One region of the Vitreimonas sp. genome, then DNA from elsewhere that is predicted to be linked to it. Evidence: riboswitches for the same ligand, from Rfam matches in the RefSeq annotation. Region 1 holds a riboswitch; the other holds the start of a gene.

Region 1 (5,932 bases):
TGCTCGCGACCGTTGTGTATGCGAAGGAAGCGAAGCCCGGTCAGGACTTCTTCCCGCTGACCGTGAACTACCAAGAAAAGTATTTCGCCTCGGGCCGCATTCCCGGCGGCTTCTTCAAGCGCGAAGGCCGTCCGACCGAGCGTGAAACGCTGCTGTCGCGCCTGATCGACCGCCCGATCCGTCCGCTGTTCGTCGATGGCTTCAAGAACGAAGTGCAAGTCATCATCACGGTGCTTTCCTGGGACAATGAGAACGAGTCCGATCTGTTGGCGATGGTCGCCGCCTCGGCCGCGCTCACCATTTCGGGCGTGCCGTTCATGGGTCCGATCGCCGCCTCGCGCGTGGGCTGGATCGACGGCAAGGCCGTGCTGAACCCGACCATCGCGCAAATGGCCACAAGCGATCTCGACCTTGTCGTCGCCGGCACCGCCAACGCGATCATGATGGTCGAGTCGGAAGTGAAGGAACTCACGGAAGCGCAAATGCTTGAAGCGCTCTCGCTCGCGCATAAGGGCATGCAGCCGGTGATCGACGCGATCATCGATCTCGCCGAAAAGGCTGGCAAGGAGCCGTTCGACTTCACCCCGCCGGATAATGCCGAGCTGAAGAAGAAGATATTCGATCTCGTCGGCGCCGATCTCTCCGCCGCCTACAAGATCACCAAGAAGGATGAACGTTACGCCGCCGTCGGCGCGCTGCGCGACAAGGCCAAGGCCGCGCTCGTGAAGAGCGACGCCAATCCGGACGGCGTGGACGCGAACGTCCTGAAGGAAGTCTTCAAGGAAGTCGAAAGCGACGTCGTCCGCTCGCGCATCGTCAAGGAAAAGGGCCGCATCGACGGCCGTCCCGTCGACAAGGTGCGTCCGATCGAAAGCATGGTGGGCTTCCTGCCGCGCACGCACGGCTCGGCGCTGTTCACGCGCGGTGAAACGCAAGCCATCGTGGTCGCCACCCTGGGCACGGCCGAAGACGAGCAATTCATCGATGCGCTCTCCGGCACGACCAAGGAGCGCTTCATGCTCCACTACAATTTCCCGCCCTATAGCGTCGGTGAAACGGGCCGCATGGGCGGCGCCGGTCGCCGCGAAATCGGTCACGGCAAATTGGCGTGGCGCGCGATGAAGGCGGTTCTGCCGTCCGCCGAGCAATTCCCGTACACGGTGCGCCTCGTTTCCGAGATCACCGAGTCGAACGGCTCGTCCTCGATGGCCACGGTGTGCGGTTCTTCGCTCGCGCTGATGGATGCGGGCGTGCCGATCTCCGCGCCGGTCGCCGGCGTCGCGATGGGCCTCATCCTCGAAGATTACGGCTACGAAGTTCTGACCGACATCCTGGGTGATGAAGATCACCTCGGCGACATGGACTTCAAAGTCGCCGGCACGGCCAAGGGCATCACCTCGCTGCAGATGGACATCAAGGTCGCCGGCATCACGCAGGAGATCATGCAGGTGGCGCTGGATCGTGCGCACGCCGGCCGTATGCACATCCTCGGCGAAATGGCCAAGGCCATGGACGCGCCGCGCGGTGAAGTTGGCAAGAACGCGCCGCGTATCGAGCAGATCAAGATCCCGGTCGACAAGATCCGCGACGTGATCGGCACCGGCGGCAAGGTCATCCGCGAAATCGTGGAAAAGACCGGCGCCAAGGTGAACGTCGAAGACGACGGCACGGTGAAGGTCGCATCGGCCAATGCCGACTCGATCGAAGCCGCCATCAAGTGGATCAAGTCGCTGACGTCCGAACCGGAAGTCGGCCAGATCTACGAAGGCAAGGTCGTGAAGGTGATGGAATTCGGCGCCTTCGTGAACTTCTTCGGCGCCAAGGACGGCCTCGTTCACGTCTCCCAACTCGCGCGTGAGCGCGTGGAAAAGCCGGGCGACGTCGTGAAGGAAGGCGACACCGTGAAGGTGAAGCTCTTGGGCTTCGACGATCGCGGCAAGGTGCGCCTCTCGATGAAGGTCGTCGACCAAGCCACCGGCGCTGACCTCACCGCCGAGCTCGGCGAAGAGGCCGAAGACAAAGGCCCGCGCGGCGATCGTGGTGAGCGCGGCGACCGCGGCCCGCGTCGCGACCGCGGCGATCGTGATCGCCGTCCGCGCCGCGAAAGCTCGGGCGACTAAGCCTCAAGCGAAAACGCAATACGAAAGCCCGTCGCGCAAGCGGCGGGCTTTTTTGTTTTTGGCGCCGCGCGGATTTGGATACATGGGCAAAATCGGGAGCGGCACATGGATTGGACGCAAGTTGGAGTAGCCGGCGTTGCTGGTGGGCTTTCGGCGTTGCTTGGCTCGTTGATAGGCGCGCTCGTTGACAGAGCCCTGAAGCCAGAGTCGGCTGGTTGGCGCGCTAGTAGGTGGCTGCCAATCGCCTTTGCCATTGTCGGTGCGCAAGTCGCAGGTGCCGTCTTTAGCAGTTACCAGTCGTCACCCTCACGCGTGGAGGCTGAAATGTTGAGTGACGAGAGAATAGGCGCTCTTGCGTCAGCGTGGCGCGATGCGGAGCCAGAGACGTTTTCGAGGTTCATCGACGGCGTTTCAAGGGCGCTCCGCGAGGGGCAGAGCCGTGATGAGGCGGTGAACGACCTTCGAGTGGGCCTATTGGGCGCCGCCACCGGACGCGTGAGATATCTGGATGACGCCAGCGCAGTCGAAACCGCAAGAATTGCACGCGATGAATATGCGGAGCTGGCGGCGTCGCGACCACAGATATGTCATCCGATGTTCAATGGTGGTGCGTTTGGCGATGTCACGCCGTATTTGAGCGAGCCATTGTTGCGGCGCGAGTTGGATGTGTTGACGGAAGCCTTTCGCGCAGACACCTCAATCGAACGACGTACGCTTACCGGCGCGGAGTTGGAGATCGCGATTGGTCGGGCGCTGGATGGCGTGCGACACAACGTTGGCGACGATGTCGGCCTCTTAGCGCCATCCGCTTCGCTAGTTGGTCGAGAAGCTCAGTATTGCAGAGCCGTAGCAAGTTTTTTCGCAAGCGTCGCAGCGATGCCGGAATCGGAGGCCGCAGCTCTCATGCGGGGCCTTCGAACCCTTCAATAGCTTTTGGTTGACAATGCGCGCGAACTTCGCACGAGGGCGGGCGTAGGCGCTCCGAATAGCCATTCTTGGTCACAAAGCGGACCGGATTCGCGCTAAGCTCATGCCATGTCCGCGCTCATTATCGTCGCGCGCTTCGCCTCGCGGCCGGAAGCGATTATCGCGCAATCGCTGCTGCGCAGCGAAGGCATCGAGACGCTGATGCCGGATTTCAACGTGCTCATGGCGGATTTCGACCCGAGCATGATGGAGCACGGCTGGCGTCTGCTGGGGCGGGAGGAAGACGCAGCCCAGATCGAGGCGATCCTGCGCGATGCGCAATTACCGGACGAGGGGTAGGCATTTGCCACGTGAGCGCCGGTCCTGTATCGACACAGGGTCGGTTCCCTCAGCGGGGATCAAAAGGGAACGCGGTGCAAATCCGCGGCTGCGCCCGCAGCTGTAAGCGGCGAGTTCGAGGCCAAAACCACTGGCGATCCGGTCAAAGGATCACCGGGAAGGGGCCAAAGAACAACGACCCGCGAAGCCAGAAGACCTGCCGACATGAAAGCTCTTGGTCCGGGATGGGGCCGAAGGAGGTCATGTGCGTTGGGTTCTCTGCGCGTTAGCGCTTGTTTGTGCGTGGCCCGCCGCGGCCGAACCGCGTCGCATTGTGTCGCTGGATTATTGCGCCGACCAATTCGTGCTGGCGCTCGCCGATCGCGATCAGATCGCGGCGCTCTCGCGCGGCTCGCAGCGTGACGATTCCTATTTCCGCGCCCGCGCCCACGGCATTCGCCAAACGCGCGGCACGCTTGAAGAAGTGCTGGCGCTGCGTCCCGATCTCGTCGTCCGAAATTGGGGCGGGCCGTGGGACGCCGAGCAAGTTTATGCGCGCTTCGGCATTCCTGTGCTCCAAGTCGGCGACACGCCCACCTTCGCGCAAGCCCGCGAAGATGTGATCGGCGCCGCCCGCGCGTTCGGGCATGCGGATCGCGGCCAGGTCATCGCGCGCGATCTCGATATTCGACTCGCGCGTCTGCAAGTCCACGCGCCGCGCCAACGCCCACCCGTGATGTATCTCTCTTCGTACGGCGGCGTGCCGGGCTCGGGCGTGTTGATGGATGATGTGATCCGAAGCGCGGGCGGTCGCAACGTGCGCACGGACGCCAGCTGGACCGTGCTGCCGCTTGAGCGCATGATCACGACGCCGCCCGCTTTGATCGCGTTGGGCTTCTTCGATACCGGCCGCAGCGCTGTGAACGCCTGGTCGCCCGCGCGTCATCCGGCCGTGCAACGCGCGCTCGCGGAGGCGCGCACGATCGATCTGCCGGCTGCCGCGATTTCGTGCGAAGCCTGGTACGCGATCGATGCGGCTGAAGCGATCGCCGCCGCCTTGCGCACGCCATGAGCGCGGCGCTTCGCACAAATCTTGCGCTCGTCGCATTGAGTCTCGCGGCGCTGTTCGCGGCCCTTTGGCTGGGGCCGACGCCGCTCGCCACGCCATTCGCCGACGATGAAGCCACGCGCACGATCATTTGGGACATTCGCTTGCCACGCGCGCTCGCGGCTTGGCTGGTCGGCGCCGCGCTCGGCTTGGCAGGCGCTGCTTTGCAGGGTTTGCTGCGCAATCCGTTGGCCGATGCCGGCGTGCTCGGCCTATCAGGATTTGCCGCGCTCGGCGCTGTGATTGCGTTCGCCTTCGGCTTCGCCACGTTCGCGCCGGCGCTCGCGGTGCTGTTTGCGCTTGGCGCGTCGCTTGTTGTGGTCGCTATGGGTTGGGCGGCGCGAGGCCCGGCGAGTTTGGCTTTGATTGGCGTGGGCCTTTCCAGTTTCGCGGGTGGGCTCATTGCGCTGGCCTTGAACCTTGCCCCCAATCCCGGCGCGCTGGCGGACTTGGTGAATTGGACGCTCGGCTCGGTTGAAGCCCGCTCCTATGAACATGTCGCGCTCGTCGGCGTGCTCTTCCTCATCGGCGCCGGCTTCATCTTCGCCGCCGCACGTGGGCTGCAAGCTTTGACGCTTGGCGAAGAAGCCGCCGCGGCGATCGGCGCCAATATCACGCGAACCCGCAGCCTCGTTGTGCTCGGCGCCGCCGCTTGCACTGGCGGCGCAACGGCCGTGGCGGGGATTATCGGCTTCGTCGGCATCGCCGCGCCGCATTTTGTCCGCGCTGTCGCCGGTCACGATCCGGCCCGCTTGCTTTTGCCGAGCGCCTTGGCCGGGGGCGTCATGTTGGTCTGCGCGGATATCGCAGTGCGCCTCTTGCCAACGGATACGGAACTTAAGCTCGGCGTCGCCGCGGCGCTGATCGGCGGACCAGTGTTCGCGCTGATCGCCGCGCGTCTTGCGTCGCGGGGAGGCGATGGATGAGCGCGCTGCTGGAGCTCGACAAGATCAGCGTGAAATTGCGTGCAACGCACGCGCTGAACGGCGTATCGCTCAGAGTGCAGCGTGGCGAAATCATTGCGCTGCTCGGTCCAAACGGCGCGGGCAAAACGACGCTGATGCGCGCCGCGCTGGGGCTGATACCAGCCGCAGGCGCACGCGCGTTGGGCGGCGCCGATCCCGCGAAACTCACCAATCGCGAACGGGCCCTGCGCGTCGCCTATCTGCCGCAACGGCCGCAATCGATCTGGCCGATCAGTGTGGAAGCCTTGGTCGCGCTCGGGCGTTTCGCGCATGGCGCCGCGCCCGATCGATTGGGCGCGGAAGATCAAGAAGCTGTCGATGCGGCGATCGAAGCGTGTGGATTGAACACGCTTCGTGCGCGCGGCATGGATGAAATCTCCGGCGGCGAAAAAGCGCGTGCGCACTTGGCGCGGGCCCTGGCGCAGCATGCCCCTTTGTTGATGCTGGACGAACCCAGTGCGGGGCTCGATCCGGCGCAAGCACTGGCGGTGGCC
Region 2 (5,932 bases), on a different contig from region 1:
CGCACGATCGCTTTCGGCTCTACTTTCGCGCGCGCGAATTGACCGCGCTCGGCTTGCGTCGCGCGCTTCGCCTTGGCGGCGCCAGCGCCGAGCACAACGGCGTTGTAGCCATCGCCTTTCGGCTCGCGCGCCGGAGCTTCGCGCTTCTCATTCTTGCGCGACTTCTTCGGCTTCAGCGCAACGGCTTCACCGGCGGAATTCTTGAACTCTTCGGCGCCAACCGTACGGCGGGCGACGACTTGGCAGCCGGCGAGATCGAGCACGGTGACCGGCGTATGCGCGCCGTCTTCACCGAAGACGCGCATCATGCCGACTTTGCGCGCGATGACGCCAGTGCGACGGGATTGCTCTTGAGCCATCGCTATCAACCCAGCACTTGGATTTGGACGTCAACGCCAGCGGAGAGGTCGAGCTTCATCAGCGCATCGACCGTCTGCGGCGTCGGTTGGACGATATCCAGCACGCGCTTGAACGTGCGGATCTCAAATTGCTCGCGGCTCTTCTTATCGACGTGAGGCGAGCGGTTCACGGTGAACTTTTCAATGCGCGTGGGGAGCGGCACCGGGCCGATGACCGTCGCGCCGGTGCGCTTCGCCGTCGACACGATCTCCTTCGCGGAAAGATCGAGCGTGCGGTGATCGAAGGCTTTCAGCCTGATCCGGATATTTTGCTGCATCATCACCAGAATTCCCGAATGCGCCCAACATCTCGCCGGACGCAAAACACGACGGCGCGCCTGCTTCGGCCCGCCGACGAGAAAAACGCCGCCCGAACCGGACGGCGCTCGAAGACGTATGGATCGCAAAAAACGCTGCCGAGGCGGGGCGTTGACCCCGCGCATTCCCAAATAGCCATTCAGGCTGTGGGCTGGCGCCGCGAAGCTTGCGAACCGCGTCTAAGCACGAGTGCTTACGGCCGGCTCGAAGGGGGGTGTCCTACAGAGGTGAATCGGGGGCGTCAAGGCGCGTTTTGCGCTTCTGTCACTCGCCCACGCGCACGTCTCCCGGCCCCACCACATTCTTGGTTATTGTGCCGGTCACCGCACGCGCCGAAACCGTGCCAACACCTGCAATATCCGCGTCAATATCGCCCACCGTGTTGGCGACGTCGACATCGCCAGACCCCACCATAGAGACGTTCAGCGTTTGCACGGGCGCCGCGATCTCGACGCCGCCGGCGCCAGCCGTATCGATCTCCGCCACTGTCACGGCGCCGCCTTGCACGACGATCTCACCGGCGCCGACAGAATCGACATTCAGCTGCCCAGTCAGCGAGGCGATGGTCACATCGCCCGCCCCGCCCAGATTGATTTGCGCATACTCGCGTACCGCGCCGACGTTAATGTCGCCCGCGCCCACCGAATTCACATTCAAAGTCTGAGCGCCCCCGGCATTGACCTGGCCCGCGCCCGCCATGTCGAGTTCAAGCGCGCCGGCCACCTCCCCGATCGTCGCCGCGCCGCAGCCCAGCATGTCGAGATTCACGCTCTCGGCGGCGGCGATCTCAGTTGTCCCCGCGCCGCCGCGATCCATCACCAGCGCCCGCGGCGCCCGGATCGTCACCGTCGGCAAATTGTCGGAGGTGATGGGGTCGTAACCATCCAGTGTCGCCGTGCCGTCATCCTGGCAGCTGCGAATGCGTCCGCGCAGGCGGCCATCAATCGTCACGACATCGCCTTCCGCCTCCACCGTCGGCATGGGCACGCCGCCCGGGCTTGCGATCTCGATCAAGAAGTCGCTCCGGTCCTCCGGCGTGACCACGACCCGCCCGACCAGATGGCGGACCCGCAGCGTCTGGCCGGCGAAGGTCTGCGGCTCAAGCCGCCCCGGCTCCGTGGAGACGATCTCGGCGGTTCCCATGCCCTCGCCGATGTGGATGCCATAATCGCCGTCGCCGACCAGCGCTTTGATGCCGAAAATCACCGCGATCACGATCGCCGCGACAAAAACGAACCGCTCCATCAGCTTCTCCCTCGCGCGCCAGCGCGGGCGCCTTTGCTCTCCAGATGCGCCCAGGAGGGGGCTCGGATGCAAGTCCCAAAGCAAAAGGGCCGCTCCGAAGAGCGGCCCTTCCGTTTTTCCCCTGAAGAGAAAATTACTCGACGATCTTGGCCACGACGCCCGAGCCGACCGTGCGGCCGCCTTCGCGGATGGCGAAGCGGAGGCCTTGGTCCATGGCGATCGGGGTGATCAGCTCAACCGAGATCTTCACGTTGTCGCCCGGCATGACCATTTCGACGCCGCCCGGCAACTGAACGATGCCGGTCACGTCGGTCGTGCGGAAATAGAATTGCGGACGGTAGTTGGTGAAGAACGGCGTGTGACGGCCGCCTTCTTCCTTCGTCAGCACGTAGATTTCGGCTTCGAACTTCTTGTGCGGCGTGATCGAGCCCGGCTTGGCCAGAACCTGGCCGCGCTCAACGCCTTCACGGTCGACGCCGCGCAGCAGCGCGCCGATATTGTCGCCGGCTTGGCCCTGATCGAGCAGCTTGCGGAACATTTCGACGCCGGTGCAGGTCGTCTTGGTCGTCGGACGAATGCCGATGATTTCGATTTCGTCGCCGACCTTCACAATGCCCTTCTCGACGCGGCCCGTCACGACCGTGCCGCGGCCCGAGATCGAGAACACGTCTTCAACCGGCATCAGGAACGGCTGGTCGATCGGACGCTCCGGCTGCGGGATATAGGTGTCGACGGCGGTCATGAGCGCCATGATGGCGTCTTCGCCGATCGGGGCGTCACGGCCTTCAACCGCGGCCAGGGCCGAGCCCTTCACGATCGGAATGTCGTCGCCCGGGAATTCGTAGGACGACAGCAGTTCGCGGACTTCCATTTCGACGAGGTCGAGCAGTTCCGGGTCATCGACCATGTCGACTTTGTTCATGAACACCACCAGGGCCGGCACGCCGACCTGACGGGCGAGCAGGATGTGCTCACGCGTTTGCGGCATCGGGCCGTCGGCGGCGGACACGACCAGGATCGCGCCGTCCATCTGGGCGGCGCCGGTGATCATGTTCTTCACGTAGTCAGCGTGGCCGGGGCAATCGACGTGCGCGTAGTGACGGTCGGCCGTCTCGTATTCGACGTGCGCGGTGTTGATGGTGATGCCGCGGGCCTTCTCTTCCGGGGCGGCGTCGATATCAGCGTACGCCATAGCCTTGGCGCCGCCCTTCTTGGCCAGAACCATCGTGATGGCGGCCGTCAGCGTCGTCTTGCCGTGATCGACGTGGCCAATCGTACCGATGTTGCAGTGCGGCTTAGTCCGCTCAAACTTTTCCTTGGCCATTGTGAGGTCCTGTCTCTCCGGCGTCCAAAATGCTGATGGGCGCTAAGGCCCAGCCAAAGCGCGCGCGTAAGGTGCGCGTCTTTAGCCGCATCACCACAGGCGTCAAGCCCTCTAACGTCTTGGCGCGCCGTTCTATCGCGGTTATTGCTGCACACGCGATGGTCGTCCCGCAGGGGACGCTAAGAGGGAACGTGGTGCGGGGGCCTCCCCCAAATCCATGGCTGTGCCCGCAACTGTAAGCGGCGAGCGGTTCGCCCAACGCCACTGGCCTCATTTGGGCTGGGAAGGCGGCGAACCCGCAAAGACCCGCGAGCCAGGAGACCTGCCGCCGCACGTCGCTCGTTCGCCCGGCCGGGATCAGCCGTCGAACCGGAAGTCTCCGCAGCAGCGACGCGGGCGGCCCCGCGCGTGATCCGCGCCCCGCTTGTCGCTGTTCGACGCGCCCTTGGGGACGAGGCGTGTCTGCAAAAAGGGGACGCACCTATGCGCCTTTATCTCACCAAGGCCGCCCTGTTGGCGGCCGCCTCGCTCGCCGCCCAGCCCGCCTTCGCCCAGGAGAGCGACGACCTCATCGTCGTCACCGGCGCCCCCGCGCCGATCGCGATCGAAAACCTCCCGGCGGCCGCCGTCGTCATCGATGTGGACGACGCCCGCGTCCGCGGCGATATCTCGCTCGATCAAGCGCTGGCCGACGTGCCCGGACTTCAAGTCCCGCGTAGCGGCCCGATCGGGCAACAGACATCGATCTTCAGCGGCGGCTTTGAATCGAACCACACCTTGGTTCTGTTCGATGGCGTGCGCATCGACGATCCCTCCACGCCCGAAAGCGTGTTCGACGCCGGCCAGGATACGCTGGGCGACGCGCGCAGCATCGAGATCGTGCAGGGCCCGCTCAGCGCGCTCTACGGCTCGGGCGCACTCGGCGGCGTCGTAAACATACTGCCGCGTCGCGGCGGCGAGGGCGCGCTCAATCCGCGCCTCGAAATCGCCGGCGGCTCCTTTGATACGCTGACCGCCAATGCCGGCGCCGACGGCACGCTTGACCGCTTCCGCTATGCGTTGAACGCCGAGGGCTACACCAGCGAGGGGTACGACATCGTCCCCGAACGCATCGCCACGCATGATGGTGAAAAGGACGGCGCCGACATCACCACGCTGACGGGCGTGTTCGATTACGCGCTGACGGATTCACTCGCGGTCGATCTCTTGCTGCGCCAGCGCGAAGCCCGCGTCGATTATGATCCAGGCATCTTCGGCAATATCGCCGAAAACCCAGGGTCAGAAATCCAAAGCGACACCGCGCTTTGGCGTCTCGGCGCGAGCTGGGCGCTGAGCGACGCGCTGTCGCTGCGCTTGAGTGGCGGCGCGCTCGAAACCGATCGCGTTTCATCTGATTTCGGCGTCGCTGGCGACGAATATCATGGCGATCGCGACTTCGCGGACTTCTCCGCCACCTGGTCGATCACGCCGGAATGGACATTGTTGCTCGGCGCGCAAAATGAGGACGAGAACATCGAAGCCGTCAGCTTCGGCTCACCCGTCACTGGCGAGCAGGAGCATTGGGGCGCTTATATCGCCACCCAAGGCGTGCTCGGTCCGCTCGATGTCACTGCCGCTATTCGCCAAGATGATTTCGACGGCTTCGGCGAAGAATTCACCTGGCGCGCCGGCGCGGCCTATCCGATCGGCGAGGCCGCGCGCCTCTATGCATCCTACGGCACATCTTATCGCGCCCCGTCCTTGTTCGAACGCTTCGTGCCCTTCTACGGCAACGCGGCGCTTGATCCGGAGCGCGCCGAGACTTGGGAAATCGGCGGCGACGCGCGCTTTGCGCTGTTCGGCCAAACGGAGGGGCTCGAACTCGGCGCGCTCTATCGCGCGAGCGAGATCGAGGATCTAATCGGCTTCGCCGGCTTTGCCTACGGCAATGTCGACCGCGCCGAGATCGCGTACGCCGAAGCGCGCATCGCGTTGCGTCCGACCGATTGGCTCACCGCGCGCGCAAGCTACGCCAACACCGACGCGGTCAACGCCGCCACCGGCGTTGCACTGGCGCGTCGCCCGGAGGAGTCCTGGAGTGCAACGCTCGCCGCCGAGCGCGGCGCCTTCAGCGGTCAAATCTCCTGGCGCCAGATCGGTTCGCGCCTGGACACGACGTACGATGATTTCGGGTTCTGGGCCGGCACGGCCGAAGTCGAATCTTATGACATCTTACGTGCGTCCGCCGCGTGGGCCGTCAATGACGAGGTGAAGCTCTACATCGCCGCCGACAATGTGCTCGACGAAACCTATGAACCAGTCAACGGCTTCGCCGGCGCGCCAGCGAGTCTCCTCGTCGGCATCCGCGTGACGCCCTAAGCGCCACTGGAAAGGGCCGCTGTCGCAGCGGCCCTTTTTTGTTTATCACGGTCACATCCGCTCGCCGGGCAATTTGCCGGCCTGCTTGACCCACGCAATGAATTGCTTCTCGTCCAATTCGTCGCCTTCGTGGATGTCGAGATAGCGCACCTTCTTCTGCTTCGACGCGCCTGGCGGCATGGGATCAAGCGATGCGCCGTCAAAGAAGGCGATTTTCACGTAGCGCGTAAACACGTGCAGGCTCAAAAACCAACGCCCCTCCTCCACGCCATAGAACGGCGAATTCCAC

The links. A riboswitch is a leader RNA that binds a small molecule or an ion and turns the genes downstream of it on or off. The one in region 1 is predicted to bind cobalamin.
Region 2: another riboswitch for cobalamin. It lies ahead of VF769_RS02685 (TonB-dependent receptor plug domain-containing protein); the one in region 1 lies ahead of VF769_RS16170 (ABC transporter substrate-binding protein).

What each region holds. Positions count from the first base shown of each region.
Region 1 covers NZ_DASVYD010000069.1:5,546-11,477, reverse strand. The annotation lists gene pnp (polyribonucleotide nucleotidyltransferase) at 1-2,120, shown strand, start outside; gene VF769_RS16180 (hypothetical protein) at 2,571-3,050, shown strand; gene VF769_RS16175 (hypothetical protein) at 3,156-3,386, shown strand; cobalamin riboswitch at 3,411-3,604, shown strand; gene VF769_RS16170 (ABC transporter substrate-binding protein) at 3,631-4,437, shown strand; gene VF769_RS16165 (iron ABC transporter permease) at 4,434-5,399, shown strand; gene VF769_RS16160 (ABC transporter ATP-binding protein) at 5,396-5,932, shown strand, end outside.
Region 2 covers NZ_DASVYD010000014.1:109,237-115,168, forward strand. The annotation lists gene rplC (50S ribosomal protein L3) at 1-359, opposite strand, end outside; gene rpsJ (30S ribosomal protein S10) at 365-679, opposite strand; gene VF769_RS02675 (GIN domain-containing protein) at 981-1,961, opposite strand; gene tuf (elongation factor Tu) at 2,095-3,285, opposite strand; cobalamin riboswitch at 3,428-3,629, shown strand; gene VF769_RS02685 (TonB-dependent receptor plug domain-containing protein) at 3,769-5,643, shown strand; gene VF769_RS02690 (DUF1801 domain-containing protein) at 5,695-5,932, opposite strand, start outside.